One region of the Priestia sp. FSL W8-0524 genome, then DNA from elsewhere that is predicted to be linked to it. Evidence: riboswitches for the same ligand, from Rfam matches in the RefSeq annotation. Region 1 holds a riboswitch; each other region holds the start of a gene.

Region 1 (6,101 bases):
ATTTCTTCTTCTAGTTCAGCAATTCGCTTGTTTTTCTGTTTCACTTGTCCTCTTAGTTGAACAATTTTTACAAAGCTCAATGAAGCAGCAACAACTCCTCCAAACACAGCCGTTGTTAAGATGATTAAAATAAGAGGCCATTTTTGTGAACCAAATACATAGTTAAATTGTACAGGATCGTTGTTAATTACAGCTAAAACAGCAATGATAAGAGCAAATATAAGTCCTAAAATAAAAAAGCTCTGTCCTTTCATAAGCTGCACTTCCTTTCTTTACATGGTCATTACAACTTTTATAGCGTAACCACTCATCTTAAGTGTTTGCTATCTTGCTTATAGGTATACGTATCCACATTTAAACAAAATCAAACATTTTCTTGATTATATATATCTTTCTTTTAAAACACAATATATCAATTGGTGTAGAAGCTTTGACATGTCCAAAGACCTGATAGAGGGGGATTTTTGAGGGAAGGGAGTAGGTATAAGGCTTCATTGTCATAAAAAAAGCACGCGTTCGCCGCGTGCTTTTTTTATGTATAAACTTAAAATGCGTTTAGGGTGTTATCGCTTAACCACTGTTTGCGTTCAGCTGCATCTTCGAATAACTCATCTGCATTTGTAAATTGAGAAGCAATGACATATTCAATTGTTGCAAGAGGAGCTGTTAGCAAACGCCAGTTTAATACGATTGTATTATCTTGAGTCGTAGCGTATTCTTCACCTAACTCGTCCCACTTAACAGATTCAGGAGCATTGTCAGCTGCTTTTTTAACAGATTTCAAAGCTTCTTGGAATTTTTCACCTGCGCGGCCTTGGTACCATTCTGTTAATAGTTGTCCAATACCTTCATTTGTTTGCTGCTCGTTCCAGCTTTCAGGTACTGTAGCAATGAATTTTGCACGGAATGTCATTTCAGCTTTTGCTACATCTCCACGAACGATGTTTAAGCGGTATTGACGCCCTAGGTAAGGGAATTTGTCTCCTTCTTCAAAAGAACCAGTTTTAGCTGCAGAAGCTGCTGCTTTAGGAGCCTCTTTTTTAGCTGTTTCTTTTTTTACTGCTTCTTTCTTTGGAGCAGCTGGCTTTTCCTCAGCTGGTTGTGAACCGTTTAGTTGTTTTAAAATCCATGTTGCTTTGCGTGCGATGATTGAACGCACATTGTTTTCATTAAGACCTCTTGGGATAATAACTTTTACCCCTTCTTTGTCACAAATTTGCACCGTGATATCGGTTCTATTTGGAACGACTTCAATTTTGTAGTCAATTGTTTGATTGCCTGTTTGATACGTATACATAAAATTTTTCGTACTCCTTTCTACAAATCTTCATTTTATAAGCAAAGGTAGAGTTTGGTCAAATGAAAGAATAATCAGACAGTTATCAACTGCTGTTGCAGCGCCTTGCAGGAAGATATGTATTCCAATATTTAGTGGAAAAGCGCCAATAATAATTGTTTCAATTCTTCTTTAGTTTTTACAAAAAAATATAAAAATATGCCGATACTACTAATATAGATTAGACATTCTATGTCTTTAGATTGTATAGGGGATGAAAAAATGAAAAAAGCTTTTCAAAGTTTACGCATGAAAATGCTATGTATGATTGCAGCCATGATGGCCATAACATCTACTGTAATTGAAGTAACCAATTATTATCTTATTGTGAAACAAGAGCAAGCAGCTTCGATTACGCTAGTGATTACATTTCTGTTTGTTTCTTTTACAACTACCGTGTTCTATTTTATCATACGTCGCTACATAATTGCGGTTGAAAATTTGTCAAAAACAATGAAAGGGATTTCAAACGGCGATTTATCTGTAGATGTTGTTCCTTTGAAAGGGAAAAATGAGATTAGTACACTCATATCTTCACTTAATGAAATGATGACTCACATGAGAATACTGCGTCAGAAAATAAGTAAAACAAAGAGCACGGTCAGTCATTCCTCAGAGCAATTGCTTGTAAGCATGGAGGAAACAAAAACAGCTGTGACAGAAGTTACGATGTCTATTCAAGAAATTGCTGCGGGTTCTGATAAGCAGTTGCTAAGTGTGGTTGAAACCGAGCAGGCTATGGTGGATATGGCCAAGCTGCTTCAGAAAATGACTGATCATTCTTCAAAGGTACAACAATCGATGAACAGAGCCTCTGAACATGCTTCTACCGGAAATGTTGCGGTGAAAGATGTGACGAATCAAATGAATAAAATCTATGAAACCGTTAAGATATCGACCAGTGAAGTAAAGGGACTCGAAGATCGTTCCGCAGAGATTGGCCGCATTATTAATACGATTACAAGAATTGCTGAACAAACAAATCTTCTTGCACTTAATGCTGCTATTGAAGCTGCAAGGGCTGGAGAACATGGAAAAGGTTTTGCTGTAGTGGCAGGGGAAGTACGTAAGCTAGCGGAAGAATCTAAAACGTCCGCTATACAAATCAGTCATTTGTTAAAAGAAATTGAAGTACAGGCAAAGCGGGCTTATCGAAACATGGAAGTGAATACGGAAGAAGTCACGCTTGGTATTGCCACTGTCGAAGATGTAACGCAACAGTTTTCCATAATTATGGAAGATGTCTTTGCCGCTCAAGAACAAATGAACAAAATGACAAAAGCAACAGGAGAGATTGATGGGTATTCGTTTAAGGTAATGGAGTCTGTCATGGCCCTTTCGGAGGTTGCTAAACAAGCAGCTGCTTACGCTGAAGAAGTAGCTGCGGCTTCACAAGAGGAGTTAGCATCTATAGAAGAACTTGTGATGTTGGCAGCTAATTTAAAATCTACGGTAAGTGAGTCCTGAAGTCTATCTTGATATGTACGTAATACGCGCAGTTTTCTGCGTGTATTTGTTTTATTTATATCTTTTATAGAAAACGATAAATAGAATTGACACGTTATCAAAGCAGTTGTATAGTGAGTACGCAAGGCGGCAGTCTGCCTTTTTTTAATTCTTAGTAAACTTATAAGTTAAATAAAATATTTAAGTACTATATAAGGAGACAAAGAGATGAAAAATGAATTCCGTTTGGCAACAAATGACGACGCGGATAACTTATTGAACTTAACTCTACAAGCATATAAGCCTATTCGAGAGCTAGGCATTCCTTTCTTAGCAGCTACTGCTGATCTTGCCCTCGTTAAGAAAAATATTTCTCAAAACCTTTGCTATGTATATGAAGAAGATAAAAGAATCGCTGCCACTGTATCTATACGAATGCCTTGGGGAGAACATCCAGGTCCGTTTGCTGTTCCGCATTTTTGGTGGTTTGCAGTGGACCCGTCGCTTGCCAGGAAAGGCGTTGGATCTAAGCTGCTGCATCTAGTAGAGGAAGAGGTAATAAAGAATACGTTTAAATCGCCAGGTGTGTCTTTAGGAACAGCAAAAGAACATCCTTGGTTAGTTGAGATGTATGAACGAAAAGGATATGTTCAAGCTAAAGAAAAGCACCTTGCACAAGGCTATACGACCGTATTTCTTTATAAAAAATTCAATGAGGTACACTCTTTGTCGTAAAAGATAGAGAAGTGGTCTAAATTAAGAAATGTGAAAGAGTGATAAATATGACAGATCAATTACTACTAAATACGCTAATAGACATACGCCGTGAGCTGCACCGGTTTCCAGAGCTTTCAATGAAAGAATATGAAACAACTAAACGTATTAAAAAGTGGTTAAAGCACTACGATATTTCTATAGCGGATGCATTCCATTTAGACGTGGGAGCAGTAGCGGAAATTGTGGGAGGAAAGCCGGGACCTACTATCGCTATTCGAGCTGATATTGATGCGCTGCCAATTGAAGAAAAAACCAATCTGCCATTTGCTTCTGAAGTGAACGGTGTTATGCACGCATGCGGACATGATTTTCATACGGCTTCTATAATCGGAGCAGCCATTCTTCTCAAAGAGCGTCAGCAGGAGCTTTGCGGTACGGTTCGATTTATCTTTCAACCGGCCGAAGAAACGGCTTCTGGGGCAAAAATGCTCGTTGAAAAAGGTGTGCTCGAAGGAGTAGAAGCGATATTTGGAATGCATAACAAACCGAATCTTCCTGTAGGAACCATTGGTGTCAAATCGGGACCTTTAATGGCAAGCGTTGATCGTTTTGAAATTGACGTCAAAGGAGTAGGCGGTCACGCAGGTATTCCAGAAAAAACAGTAGATCCGATTGCTGCTGCTGGTCAAATTGTTACTAGTTTACAAACCATTGTCAGCCGTAATCTCAGCCCATTTCAAAATGTTGTTGTCAGCATAACTCAAATCCACGGAGGGAGCTCGTGGAACGTCATTCCTGACAAAGTAACGCTTGAAGGAACGGTGCGTACCTTTCAAGAAGAAGCGAGAGAAAAAATACCGGCTCTTATGAAACGAACTGCTGAAGGGATTGGAGCAGCTTTCGGGGCTTCAGTAGACGTTAAATGGTATCCGTATCTTCCTGTAGTAAACAATGATGATACGCTGGAAAAATTGGTTATTAACGCTGCAGAGAATCTTAGTTATCAAGTCGTAGAAGCTGAACAATCGCCTGGAGGAGAAGATTTTGCCGTATATCAGCAGCGTGTACCAGGATTTTTTGTATGGATGGGTACGGCTGGAGAATATGAATGGCACCATCCTTCTTTTTCATTAAATGAAGAGGCATTACTTGTAGCAGCTTCTTATTTTGCTAATCTAAGCTTTGACTTTTTGAATTCATTCCATTACCAAAAAAATTAAAATATTTTTATTTTTCTATTTACGCGGATGGAATTGTTTGATAAAATAAATTTTAAATTAAAAAAGTTATCACGAGTGGACGAGAGATCTGGCTCTTTGACTCCACAGCAACCTACGAATGTAAGGTGCTCCTACCAGCAAAGCATGTGCTTTGGGTGATAAAACGGGTGAAAAACTCATTTTGCATCAAAGCAAAATGAGTTTTTTTTATTTTTCTAAAAGGAGAGGGTTTTATGAGTCATACAGCAGTTGCAGCACATACAGGAGAGAAAGCATTAAAGGAAGCCGTAAAATTATTAGGAAAGCATTATCAAGTAGCTTATCGTGAATTAGAAACATTTTATGAAATTGTGGTCGAAAACCATGTTCGTACATATGCTGTAGGCATAGATATTAAAGATGTACAAAAAGCAAATGAACTAGAAATTTATTCATCATGCTGTTCCAAGCTTGAGCGAGTAGGCTGTCTTTTATAGAAGTCTGCTCGCGCCTCTATTTTTAAAGTGTTTTTAAATAGAAAGCATGTTTTTTGACAATTGAAGAATCTGGTGGGTATAATCATTACTCACTAGGTTTTAAAATTAATCATAAATTGTCGAAATTTTTACACAAATTAAAGGTTACATTCGAAATGAATTGTGGTATGTTATAAAACAAGAATATTTTATGAAAGGAGCATTGAAATGGAAATGTCTCTTGAACATGGAAACGATGCAGGAAGCGAACAGCTTATTGATCGTATCCTAGACTTTTTAGAAGATGACGAAAAGTAAAAAAAGAGTGTGCGGTGCTAGCCCTAGCCGCGCACTCTTTTTTTATCATGTGCGTCAAGGAAGCGCATACTATGATACATAGGGATAGAATGAAAGGGTCTCTGTCAAAGGGATTGACGAATCGTTTTGTTTGATGGAAAATTTAGAAAAAGGAAAGAGATGAAGGGTATGTCGAACAAAACATCTTTGTATCAAACAAAAGAACAGTTAAAGAAGCTTGTAAGCGAATTGGTTTCTATACCTAGCGTGACAGGAACGATGGCAGAAGTGGAAATGGCTGAATCGATAGCGGCGTATTTATTGAAGCTGCCTTACTTTCAAAAAAACGAGCAAGTTGAGCTTCATTCAACAGGAGACGGGCGATCGATTGTCACAGCTTTTGTTGAAGGGAAAAATACGAATAAAACAGTTGTATTAGTCAGTCATTACGACGTAGTGGATGTACAAGATTATGGACAGTGGAAAAAGGATGCTTTTCACGCTGATACGTTAACGAGTACTTTTTATAATGATATGGAACAAGTTCCGGCGCACGTACAAAAAGATATGATAAAAGGAGACTGGCTTTTTGGCCGAGGAACGATGGACATGAAAGCAGGTATTGCTCTG
Region 2 (6,101 bases), 3.6 Mb from region 1:
CACAATGAAAAGTTTTTGTATCGATACTTGCCAATGCTTGAGTGCGTAATTCTTTATTAGGAATCTCTTTTGCCCGTTCCCGCCAATGATTAAGCTCATGATGAACGACGGGAAACACTTCTCGATAAATTTTTCTCATTAATGAAATAGGACGAGACGGAATCTTCATTTATTTTCACCTCAATTTCTGACAGCACTCATTAAATGTGAAGATCAACAAAGCTTTTCGCGTATGTAAAAACGTATTCTCTTTCAGGCTCATTAAAGATTTCGTGATACAGCTGAGACCATTCTTTGTAGATTTTTTCACTTAGCTCTATTTCATCAAACCACTGTCTAACAATCAGCTTTTCAATAATTTTATCTTCTCCTGCCTGCATCACAAGAAGCGGAACATCCGGCAAACGATCGATATCTTTAAAAGCTAAGTTAACAGCTTGAATCAATTCTCGGTACCATCTTACAGAAACTTTTGTAACGTACAGTGAGTCGTTTTCATCTTCATCTCGAACTTCTTGGTTTCTTGTTGCTTTTTCAACAGTAAGACCCAAATCAAAAAGTTTGTTCGGCATGACTTTATTTAATCCTTTAGATAACATATCTAAGTAAGCTGGTACTTGCTCTTTTAATCCTAGACAAGGTGAGGAAAGAATCGCACCCCATATAGGAAGATTTTTTGTCTGCAGCGTACGAATAACCGCCAGTCCTCCCATACTATGTCCTAACAGGAAAATAGGCAAATCATATTTTTGCGCTTCACGTACCCATTCTTCCACTTCATATACATATTCATCAAAGGATAGGATATGTCCTCTTCTTCTCGTTGTTAAGCCTTGGCCAGGAAGGTCTCCCATGATTACGTGCATTCCAACCGAACGCCACATCTCAATCAGCCAGCGATAGCGCCCGTGATGCTCCGCTGCTCCATGGACCATGACAATAACGCCTTTTGGATTTACTGCTTCCCATTTATGCATTTGAGTTACTCCTTCTTCCTTTTTTTGTTTACCTGCTTTAAAAACCTTTGTACACTTACATTAGAAGATTTACTACTTTTTTTCAACTAATAAAGGGAGATGATTTGATGATTTATCCGTATAAAGAAAAAATGCCTAATATTGCACCCAGCTGCTTCCTCGCAGACTATGTCACGATTACTGGAGATGTCACCATTGGTGAAGAAAGCAGCATTTGGTTTAACACCGTTATTAGAGGAGATGTTTCGCCTACTATTATCGGGAAACGAGTAAATATACAAGATCAATCAACACTCCATCAAAGCCCAAATGCTCCTTTGCTTATTGAGGATGATGTGACAGTAGGACATCAAGTTATTTTACACAGCTCCATCATCCGCAAACGCGCGCTCATTGGCATGGGCTCTATTATTTTAGACGGTGCGGAAATTGGTGAAGGTGCTTTTATCGGTGCAGGAAGTTTAGTGCCTCCCGGTAAAAAAATACCACCTAATACTCTCGCACTCGGTCGACCTGCTAAAGTAATCCGCACTCTGACTGAGGAAGATTTAAAAGATATGCAGCGCATTCGTACAGAATATGTAGAAAAAGGGCAGTATTATAAGTCTATTAAGAAATCTGATTCTTCATTATAAAGGAAACGTTCCCTCAGAAAGTCATACTGAGGGAATTTTTTTAGTATCTCCACAAACTCTCTAATCATGTTCTATTCTCTCCACAATTGTAAAGAAATTTCCATATTAATTTACATCGTTTTAGTACTGCCTCCACAATTAAAGATTAAACTGAATAATAAAGACGTATTTATTAAAAAGGGAGCGACTCTATGAAAGCCAAGTTAATTCAGTATGTATACGATGCCGAATGCCGATTATTCAAAAGTGTAAATCAACATTTTGATCGAAAGCACTTAAATAGATTTTTACGTTTACTAACTCATGCCGGCGGAGCCACGTTTACCATTGTGATAGCGTGCTTGCTGCTATTTCTGCATCCTTCATCCGTCGCTTACGCCTGTGCCTTTTCTCTAGCCGTTAGCCATATTCCTGTTGCCATTGCTAAGAAGCTATATCCGAGACAACGGCCTTATATTCAACTAAAGCATACAAAAGTATTAGAAAATCCATTAAAAGATCATTCATTTCCATCGGGGCATACAACGGCTATTTTTTCGTTAGTTACCCCTCTGATGATTACTTACCCAGCCTTCGCTGCCGTTCTTTTGCCGCTTGCAGTAACGGTAGGCATTTCAAGAATTTATCTCGGTCTGCACTATCCGACGGATGTCATGGTAGGCCTGATACTCGGCATCTTTTCAGGTGCTGTTTCACTGAACATATTTTTAGTCTAATTGATAGGAGGAGTACTCATGAGAATTGCTTTATTTACAGATACATTTGCTCCGGAAGTTAACGGAGCTGCTAAAACACTTTATCAATTTACTCAGTATGTCAAATCAAAGCAAATTCCCATCCAGGTATTTGCTCCTGAATTTGCTCATAATCGGTCGTTTTCAACGTATGTTCACCGCTCGCCTAGCATGCCGTTTTTCCTTTATCCAAACAGCCGCTTTTCATTGCCAAACGTTTTAAAAATTAAAAAGCAGCTGCAGGAATTCAACCCTTCTCTTATTCATTTGGCCACTCCTTTTACAATGGGGCTTTGCGGCTCCTATTACGGGAAAAGATTAGGTATTCCTCTTGTCGGCTCTTATCATACCAATTTTGATGATTATTTATCTCACTATGAACTTGAAAAAATGCGTGTACCACTGCAAAAATATATGAAATGGTTTTATAAACCTGTACAAAAATTATTCGCTCCCTCCGAAGTGACCAAACAGCAGCTAGAAAAACAAGGGTTTCACAACGTAGCTATTTGGTCGCGAGGGGTAAATCACAAATTGTTCCATCCCCACTATGACCGCTTTGATATTCGTATTAAATATAATATAAAAAAACCCTACATCTTAACGTATGTAGGAAGGTTAGCTAAAGAAAAGAACGCTGATTTTTTACTAAAAATTGCCCGATCTTTACCTGATCATATCCGCCACCAAGTTCACTGGCTTATTGTGGGAGATGGTCCTTTAAAAGAACAAATGCAACAGCAAGCATCTGAGCATATGACATTTACAGGCTTTCTTGAAGGTAAGCAACTTGCTCATATCTATTCTTCATCTGATTTGTTTGTTTTCCCTTCAGAAACAGAAACGTTCGGAAATGTCGTACTGGAGTCTCTTGCTTCTGGAACTCCCGTGGTGGCAGCAAATGCAGGAGGAGTTAAACAGATGGTTCAGCACGGGCGAAACGGCTACCTTTGCAAACCTCACTCCTTAGAAGAATTCAGTTCGGCTATTACAGGTTTACTTGATGATTTGCACCAGCGGCTTCACTTTGGCCATGCAGCGAGACACTATGCTCTTACTCAATCATGGGACGCCATTTTTCAGCATTTGCTTTCAGAATATGAAGATGTCGTAGAAAAATCTGCTGAAGGTATTCAATGGGCATAAAAAAAATCTCCGTTTTCACGGAGATTTTTTTTATTATTTAGCTAAAGCTTGAGTTTTTAATGCTTCAGCTTTGTCTGTGAACTCCCAAGGAAGCTCCACATCTGTACGACCAAAGTGACCGTAAGCTGCTGTTTGCTTATAAATTGGGCGACGTAAATCAAGCATTTTAATGATGCCTGCTGGACGTAGGTCAAAGTTTTTGCGTACTACATCTACTAGTACTTCTTCAGAAACTTTTCCTGTACCGAATGTATCAATTGAAATAGATACTGGCTGTGCAACACCAATTGCATATGCTAGTTGTACTTCACATTTATCAGCAAGATCAGCTGCTACAATGTTTTTCGCAACATAACGAGCTGCATAAGCTGCTGAACGGTCTACTTTTGTTGCGTCCTTACCAGAGAATGCACCGCCGCCGTGACGAGCATATCCGCCGTAAGTATCAACGATAATTTTACGACCAGTTAAACCAGCATCTCCTTGAGGGCCGCCGATTACGAAACGTCCTGTTGGGTTAATGAAATACTTTGTATTTTCATCAATTAACTCATTTGGAACAACTGGATTAATTACATATTCTTTTAAGTTACGTTGAATTTGCTCTAACGTTACTTCTGGGTGATGCTGAGTTGAAATAACAATTGTATCGATGCGAACAGGTTTGTTGTTTTCATCATATTCAACTGTTACTTGTGTTTTACCATCCGGGCGAAGGTAAGGAAGAATTTCTTCTTTACGTACTTCTGTTAGACGGCGAGCAAGTTTATGAGCTAATGAAATTGGAAGAGGCATTAATTCTTTTGTTTCGTTACATGCATAACCAAACATTAACCCTTGGTCTCCAGCTCCGATTGCTTCGATTTCTTCATCGGACATTTGACCTTCACGTGCTTCTAACGCTTGGTCTACACCAGCAGCGATATCAGCTGACTGCTCGTCGATAGATGTTAATACTGCACAAGTTTCAGCATCAAATCCGTATTTTGCACGAGTATAGCCAATTCCTTTAATTGTTTCACGAACTGTTTTAGGAATATCCACGTAAGTAGAAGTTGTAATTTCACCGCTTACTAAAACTAAACCAGTTGTTACGCTTGTTTCACAAGCAACACGAGCATTTGGATCCTTTGCTAGGATAGCATCAAGAATTGAGTCAGAAATTTGGTCACAAATTTTATCGGGATGTCCCTCTGTAACAGATTCTGACGTGAACAGACGACGTTGTGTTGACATCAGTTTTCCTCCTTATAAATACGATACATTGTGATACGGTACTCATTCCCTTATTTTCATTACACGTTAAAAAATATAAAAAAACCTTTCCTTGTATCGAGGAAAGGTATCAAATTCTACATAAGCCTTTCACTCTTATCGATCAAGGTTGTGCCCTTGCATCAGGTTAGCACCTTATCGTCTACACAAAAAAATGACGATGGTTGCTGGGTTTCACAGGGCCTGTCCCTCCACCAGCTCGGGATAAGAGAGTATCCGTTCAAGGACATATAATACATGAAAAAGCGCTTCACTGTCAACAACATTCAAATGGAAATCATCTCTTTATGTTTGAATCTGTTTTAATGTAACATACTCAAATTTAAAAATAGTATACCTTATTAAGAATGATCACGAAGTTTGGTTAACAAGACAGACCAAAAAAAGGCTTTCACTTGAAATAGCTTCACTTTTTTCGCTTCTAGCACATATACATGTGTCTAAAATAGGTATAACGTACATTTTTTTATAATACACAAACATTTTTAGTTAAATAGTATAGAATAATTAAATAAATGTGTTATACTAATTATAAATTTCAAACATTAATGAATAAATAATAGCTAAAAAGGAAGGTAGTGCACATGAGTACTGTTGATATGTCTATCGAATTAAATGGTTTGCTTCAATTAAAAACAACAAAACACCAATTATCTGTTCCACAACTTGTTGAAAAAATTCTAGCTCGACGCGAAGGAACGCTGACTTCTACAGGTGCTGTGTCAGTCGAAACCGGAAAATATACAGGTCGCTCTCCTTTGGATAAATTTATTGTAAGCGATGCTGTATCTTCAAAAACGGTTGAATGGGGACCCGTCAATCAGCCAATTTCTGCTCAGCGATTCGATGCGCTATACAAAAAAGTCTTAACCCACTTAAAGAAGCAGGATGAACTTTTTGTTTTTAATGGATATGCTGGAGCTGATAAAAAGTATCAGTTACCAATTCAAGTAGTTAATGAATTTGCATGGCACAACCTATTCGCTCAGCAGTTATTCATTCGCCCTTCAGCTGAACAAAAAACAAATGATGATGTGAAGCCGTTTACAATTGTAGCAGCTCCAACGTTCAAAGCTGACCCTGAAACAGACGGGACGAATTCGGAAACCTTCATTATTCTTTCATTAGAGCGACGCATTGTGCTAATTGGAGGAACTGAATACGCTGGTGAAATGAAAAAATCCATTTTTTCAGTGATGAACTTCTTGCTTCCTCAAAACAATATTCTATCCATGCACTGTTCTGCTAACGTAGGAGAAGAAGGTGACGTTGCATTATTCTTTGGTTTATCTGGAACGGGTAAAACAACGCTTTCTGCTGATGCAAACCGTCGT
Region 3 (6,101 bases), 2.7 Mb from region 1:
TTCTGCATCGAAGCGGAGAGCTGTTTGGCTCCAGTCATGCCGTATTACCTCAAATTATTAACGGATTGCCGAGGAATACGTTTGGAACAGAATTTAGCGGTATCCAGTGGCTGTATGGTGTATTCCCGACCATGCTTGCATACAGCCTGAGTCAAACGATCACGCGCGTATTTGCTTTAATTGGAATGTATTTATTATTAAAAAAGCATTTTATTAAAAGCAAGGATGCGTATGCGATTCGAGTGCTTGTATCGCTTGCTTTTGCACTTACGCCATTTTGGCCTTCGGGCATGCTGAGTACATTAGGACAGCCGCTAGCGCTGTGGGCGTTTTTAACCATTCGAAACCGCGAAGGAACGTGGAAGGAATGGCTTACACTTTTACTGCTCCCGTTTTACGCGAGCTTTGTGCTCGGGTTTTTCTTCTTTTTAGCAGCGATGGGGCTGCTATGGCTAAGAGACGTAGTAAAAAAACGAGCGTGGAATATTCCTTTTTTAAGCAGTATTGCAGCGATGACTGCTGTCTTTCTGCTCATTGAATACCGACTTGTTGATTCGCTTTTATTTCCGGAGGCCCCGACGAGTCGAAATGAATTTTTAAGCTCTACTCTAAGCTTTGGACATTCCGTTCGCCTTGCTTTGAAGAACTATACGCTCGGGCATACGCATGTAATGACGCTTCATACTTTTGTCATTTTACCGCTTTCTTTTGTCGTATTGTGGTTTGTTGCTCGAAATCGCAAGGAAAAGCTTGACAAAACGTTTTTGCAGTTATTTATTCTTAATCTACTACTGTCGATTTGGTATGCGTTTTGGTTTTATAAAGGTTGGGAGCCGCTAAAAGAAAAATATCAGCTTTTTAATACGTTCAACTTTGCTAGATTTCACTTTTTACGCCCGCTCATTATTTATTTGATGTTTGCCGTTGGCAGCTATGTTTTATGGAAAAGGAGCAAGGCGTGGAAAAAGTTTGTGTGGGTATGTTTGATTTTACAGCTGCTTGTGTTATTTATAGCAAATCCTGAACTTTACTATCGCTACAATCACGAGCCTTCAGTCAAAGAATTTTATGCTGTGCATCAGTTTGATGAAATAAGCAGATATATTGGAAAACCTAAATCATCTTATCGCGTAGCGAGCATAGGGCTTCATCCATCAATTGCTCAGTATAACGGCTTTTATACGCTAGATACGTATAACAACTTCTATCCGTTAACATATAAACATGAGTTTCGCAAAATTATTGCCAAAGAGCTTGATAAAAATAAAAAACTAGAAAGCTACTATGATCACTGGGGCAATCGCTGCTATGTGTTTGTTAGCGAGCTAGGTAAAAAATATGATTACCGAAAAGACTCAACGAAAAAAATTCGTCATTTGCAGCTTAATATCAGCCAATTTAAAAAAATGGGCGGTCGCTATATTTTTTCAGCTGTGCCAATTGAAAATGCTGAAAGCGACGGTTTGCACTTTTTAAAAGCATTTAACGATAAACAGTCCGCTTGGAAAGTGTATGTATATGAAGCAAAGTAAGGGGGCAATAACATGAACAGACCTATTTTAACGATCGTGGTTCCATGCTACAACGAAGAAGAAGTATTCACAGAGACGTCTTTTCAATTAACTACTGTAGTAAAAGAACTGATTAATGAACGACTTGTATCAAGTGAAAGCACTATTTTATTTGTAGACGATGGAAGTAAAGACAGCACGTGGTCGCTTATTGAAAAAGAAAGCTGCAGCAATTTGTTTGTAAAAGGGTTAAAGTTAGCGCGAAATGTAGGACATCAAAATGCTTTGCTTGCAGGACTAGAAGCAGCTCATAAGCAATCTGACTGCGTCATTTCCATTGACGCGGATTTGCAAGATGATATCAGTGTCATTCGTACTTTTGTAGAGAAATATTGGCTTGGGTATGAAGTTGTATATGGCGTTCGAGACAGCAGAGAAACCGATACATTTTTCAAACGAACCACGGCAGTAGGGTTTTATCGTTTTATGAACAAGCTAGGAATTCAGCTTGTTCAAAATCACGCTGATTTTCGCCTTATGAGCAAACGTGCTCTTGGTGAACTCATGAAATATAAAGAAGGAAACGTCTTTTTGCGGGGCCTTGTACCATTAGTAGGATTTCGCTCCACGGAAGTCACATATGACCGCAAAGAACGGACGGCGGGTGAGTCAAAATATCCGCTAAAGAAAATGCTCGCTTTTGCATTTGACGGGATTACGTCTTTTAGCGTAGCACCTATACGCTTACTGACGCTGCTTGGAGGAGCTTCGTTTCTCTTTAGTATTTTGTTTGGCATTTATGCGCTGATTCAAAAATATTTAGATCATACGCAAATTGGCTGGACGTCTCTTATTTTATCAATTTGGCTTGTAGGCGGCCTGCAGCTAATGGGAATAGGTCTTGTCGGAGAATACATTGGCAAGATTTTCAACGAAGTGAAACAGCGTCCTAAATATGCGATTGAAAGAGATTTATATACAAAACACTCGTTAGACACACAAAAAGATTTGCTGATGCATTAATTAAGAAGCTTCTCCTGAATGGAGAGGCTTTTTTGTTAAAGTGTTTATCATAATTTTTAAGGTAATAGGAGATGCTACTACTAAAATTTCTAAGGAGATCAAAATCTATGAAAAGACTACTTTATACAGTCAGCACTTTTTGTTTTGTTTGGCTTGCTTTTGCAACCATTCATGTCAGCGCTCTTTCGATTGAGAAACTTCCAATGAAGAAATCATCTGAACAATGGTCGGTCGAACTGACAAAAGCGAGCATGACGGGAGATAATCAGCTAAAGTGGAAAAATAACGTCTATCATACATATGGATTAACCGTTGAAAACATTGGAAAAGACGTAGAGCGTGTGCAGGTCCAAGCTTTTCGGCACGAAGGAAAAAATAAGGCGAAATACAGCTTGTTTTCTCCTATTGAAAGGTCTAACTTAAGCAAAAGCGGTCAGCGTTTTCGCTATGCCAATTTTGCTGTTCCTGGAAAAGCGGCAGGCTTAGACATCATGATTAACTGGACGGATGAACAAGGCAACCATCAAGAACATTTTGAATTTAAATAAAAGTCTTCGCTTAGGCGAAGACTTTTTTTTGCAGGAATTTATCTCTGTATGTGGAAAACGAACACGAAAGGAGAGATTGTGATGATTGCAAAAGCTACTGAAGAAGAAATACAGGAAATTCGGACGAAATCTGCTGATGCGCTGTTTGAAGGAACAACGCATCAGTTTCAACCGTCAACTGAACGCGTAAATGAACTAATTGATAATGCCCTTGAAAAAGGGTGTTATTATTTAGTATCTAGACAAGAAAATAAACTTGCAGGCTGGGTTTTTGTCGGTCCATCTGCCGACTTCTTTTCAAAAGCAGAAATTGGCTTTATCTACGAGTTATATGTTTTACCAGAATACCGCGGGCAAGGTCTAGCCAAGCCGTTAATGCAAAAAGCAATTGATGAATTGTCTATCAAAGGATACCCTGAAATCAGACTCAGCGTTCATGCTGGGAATTTTGCACAGCATGTGTACCGTGAACTTGGATTTGTAGATAAACAAATATCAATGAGCCTACAGGTGGCAAAACGTCCGTAATGTTGGTGAATGTCAGCGAGTCCATAAAACATAAGATGTTATACATGCGATGAGGTTCGGTAATGAAAGTAAAAGTAAATAAGTAGCCCAAACAGCGCCTTTATCTAGTACTTCAACAGCTCCTCTACCTGTATGATCTGAGGAGGGGGGATCTTCAAGTGCGTTCATAATCAAAGCCGCTGCTGCTAAAATAATCCCTCCAATGCTTCCGGTTGTTTTGACAATTGCAATATGGAAAGTAGATGAAAAAGCAATGCTGAGAAGCAGCAGCAAGCTTCCCAAAAAAGCAGATAACATATATCGTTTCATGTGCTCACCATCCTTTATGAAAGCATACCATATTTTACTTCTTTTTTCTTTTTATTGAAAAGCTATTGACATAACATATAAAACATATTAGAATAGTCAGAAATAATTTAAAAACGAAATATTCTTATCTAGAGAGGTGGAGGGACTGGCCCTTTGAAGCCTCAGCAACCACAATTATTGAATGGTGCTAATTCCAGCATAGCCTAGCTCTGACAGATAAGAAGAGGAATCTTTTTCTATGATGAAATCCTCTTCTTAGGAAGAAACATTTCGTATAGAAAAGGTGATGACATTGAAAAATACACAACAGGCGCTAAGCGTTGATGATTATTTAGATCTATACTTGTTAGCAAAAGAACTAAAAGACGAAACGTGGCAGCAGGAAATTTTAGCCGCGCTAAAAACGAAGCAAAATCGTTCATTTGAAGACAAACAATCCGCACTCGTTCAAGAAATATGGGAAGATTTTAAACAGTTAAATGAAGATATTTCTTTTACGTATCGCTTAATTCAAGAAGAGCCAACTAATGAACAGTTTCAAGTTAAATTAAGGAACTTGAGAGAACGGCGGATCACGCTGAGTCGTGAATTATATTTAGCTAAAAAACAGTATGTTGAACACACGCAGTAAAAGGATCCGCTTGATAAACAAGCGGTTTTTTTGCATGTAAATGTTAGAAGCGTTCTATTTCGGGTAGTAAATAGATAAGACAAAAAAAGGAGGGATAACAGTGGCCCAAGGTGTATTATGTGAAGTGAATGAGTGCATGTATTGGAAATCGGGAAATAAATGCAGTGCAGAGTCCATTTACGTTGTGAGTCCTGAAAGTAGTCACCATGTTTCTGAAACGGAAGAACCTGGCTGTAAAACTTTTGAACCCGCGAGATAACTGCTAGTTTTATAAAAAAGCATAAAATGAACGATGCGCTGACGGAGTTGAGTCGGCGTTTTTCTATTTTTTAAAAAATACTATTACTTAGGTGCGATAATAAATACATAGTAAAAAAGCAGTGTCTACGTCTAATTGTGCGTTTAAACAAAATGATACGATAATTTTTTTGTTTTTCGACAAAAGAAAAACGAGAGAAAGGTGATAGAATAAAAATATACAGCCTAGCTGACTTTTAGCATAAATTTATATGAAAGCGCTAACAAAAAAGCTGTATTCATCTCGTTTTGACAGATTGGAAAAAGGGGAGACGTTTATGCAGGGGAAAACTCAGGGGAAAGAATTGAAACGCGGGTTAGAAGAAAGACATGTGACGCTGATGTCCTTAGGAGCAGCCATAGGGGTAGGGCTGTTTCTTGGATCTGCATCTGCTATTAAATTAGCAGGGCCGGGAATATTATTGGCGTATGGATTTAGCGGAATGATTATGTTTTTTATTATGAGAGCACTTGGAGAAATGGCGATTCAAAAACCTGTTGCAGGTTCATTCAGCAAGTACGCGCGCGACTATTTAGGGCCCCTTGCTGGTTATTTAACAGGTTGGAACTACTGGTTTTTATGGGTTGTAACATGTATGGCTGAAATTACAGCCGTTGGTATTTATATGGGATATTGGTATCCGGATGTACCAAACTGGATTTGGGCGTTATCGGCGCTTGTCATCATGACAACAGTTAACTTCTTAGCTGTTAAGGCATATGGTGAACTGGAATTTTGGTTTGCACTTATTAAAATTTTAGCGATTGTGTTAATGATTGCCGTTGGATTATTAATGATTGTGTTTGGAATCGGGAACGGCGGCGTTGCGACGGGTATTAAAAACTTATGGGACAACGGCGGGCTGTTCCCGAACGGATTCAAAGGTATTTTACTGTCGCTGCAAATGGTTATGTTTGCATATTTAGGAATTGAAATGATCGGCGTTACCGCGGGAGAAGTGAAAAATCCAGAAAAATCTCTAGCAAGAGCGATTGATTCGGTCTTTTGGCGTATTCTTATTTTCTACGTTGGTGCATTATTTGTCATTATGTCGATTTATCCTTGGCAAGAAATTGGTTCACAGGGAAGCCCGTTTGTATTAACATTTGAAAAAATCGGGATTCCAGCAGCGGCAGGCATTATTAACTTTGTGGTGCTAACAGCAGCTCTTTCTTCTTGTAACAGCGGTATTTTTAGTACAGGCCGTATGCTGTTTAACTTAGCAGAGCACGGAGAAGCGCCAAAAGGATACG

The links. Region 1 has a riboswitch for S-adenosylmethionine ahead of NST66_RS04635 (hypothetical protein). Riboswitches for the same ligand answer to the same signal wherever they lie in the genome.
Region 2: it holds a riboswitch for S-adenosylmethionine, as region 1 does, so the genes downstream of both, metK (methionine adenosyltransferase) here and NST66_RS04635 (hypothetical protein) in region 1, are expected to answer to the same signal.
Region 3: it holds a riboswitch for S-adenosylmethionine, as region 1 does, so the genes downstream of both, NST66_RS19045 (hypothetical protein) here and NST66_RS04635 (hypothetical protein) in region 1, are expected to answer to the same signal.

Annotation. Positions count from the first base shown of each region.
Region 1 covers NZ_JBBOUG010000001.1:934,497-940,597, forward strand. Annotated here, with positions in the region: gene NST66_RS04610 (LapA family protein) at 1-254, opposite strand, end outside; gene NST66_RS04615 (M48 family metallopeptidase) at 545-1,297, opposite strand; gene NST66_RS04620 (methyl-accepting chemotaxis protein) at 1,559-2,803, shown strand; gene NST66_RS04625 (GNAT family N-acetyltransferase) at 3,011-3,517, shown strand; gene NST66_RS04630 (amidohydrolase) at 3,565-4,719, shown strand; SAM riboswitch class I at 4,783-4,884, shown strand; gene NST66_RS04635 (hypothetical protein) at 4,953-5,195, shown strand; gene NST66_RS04640 (M20/M25/M40 family metallo-hydrolase) at 5,661-6,101, shown strand, end outside.
Region 2 covers NZ_JBBOUG010000001.1:4,515,401-4,521,501, forward strand. Annotated here, with positions in the region: gene NST66_RS23550 (tetraprenyl-beta-curcumene synthase family protein) at 1-169, opposite strand, end outside; gene NST66_RS23555 (alpha/beta fold hydrolase) at 201-977, opposite strand; gene NST66_RS23560 (gamma carbonic anhydrase) at 1,085-1,612, shown strand; gene NST66_RS23565 (phosphatase PAP2 family protein) at 1,804-2,328, shown strand; gene NST66_RS23570 (glycosyltransferase family 4 protein) at 2,347-3,492, shown strand; gene metK (methionine adenosyltransferase) at 3,526-4,728, opposite strand; SAM riboswitch class I at 4,861-4,978, opposite strand; gene pckA (phosphoenolpyruvate carboxykinase (ATP)) at 5,352-6,101, shown strand, end outside.
Region 3 covers NZ_JBBOUG010000001.1:3,627,420-3,633,520, reverse strand. Annotated here, with positions in the region: gene NST66_RS19070 (DUF6044 family protein) at 1-1,532, shown strand, start outside; gene NST66_RS19065 (glycosyltransferase family 2 protein) at 1,545-2,534, shown strand; gene NST66_RS19060 (hypothetical protein) at 2,642-3,082, shown strand; gene NST66_RS19055 (GNAT family N-acetyltransferase) at 3,164-3,610, shown strand; gene NST66_RS19050 (hypothetical protein) at 3,623-3,919, opposite strand; SAM riboswitch class I at 4,041-4,142, shown strand; gene NST66_RS19045 (hypothetical protein) at 4,212-4,550, shown strand; gene NST66_RS19040 (DUF1540 domain-containing protein) at 4,651-4,809, shown strand; gene alaP (alanine permease AlaP) at 5,126-6,101, shown strand, end outside.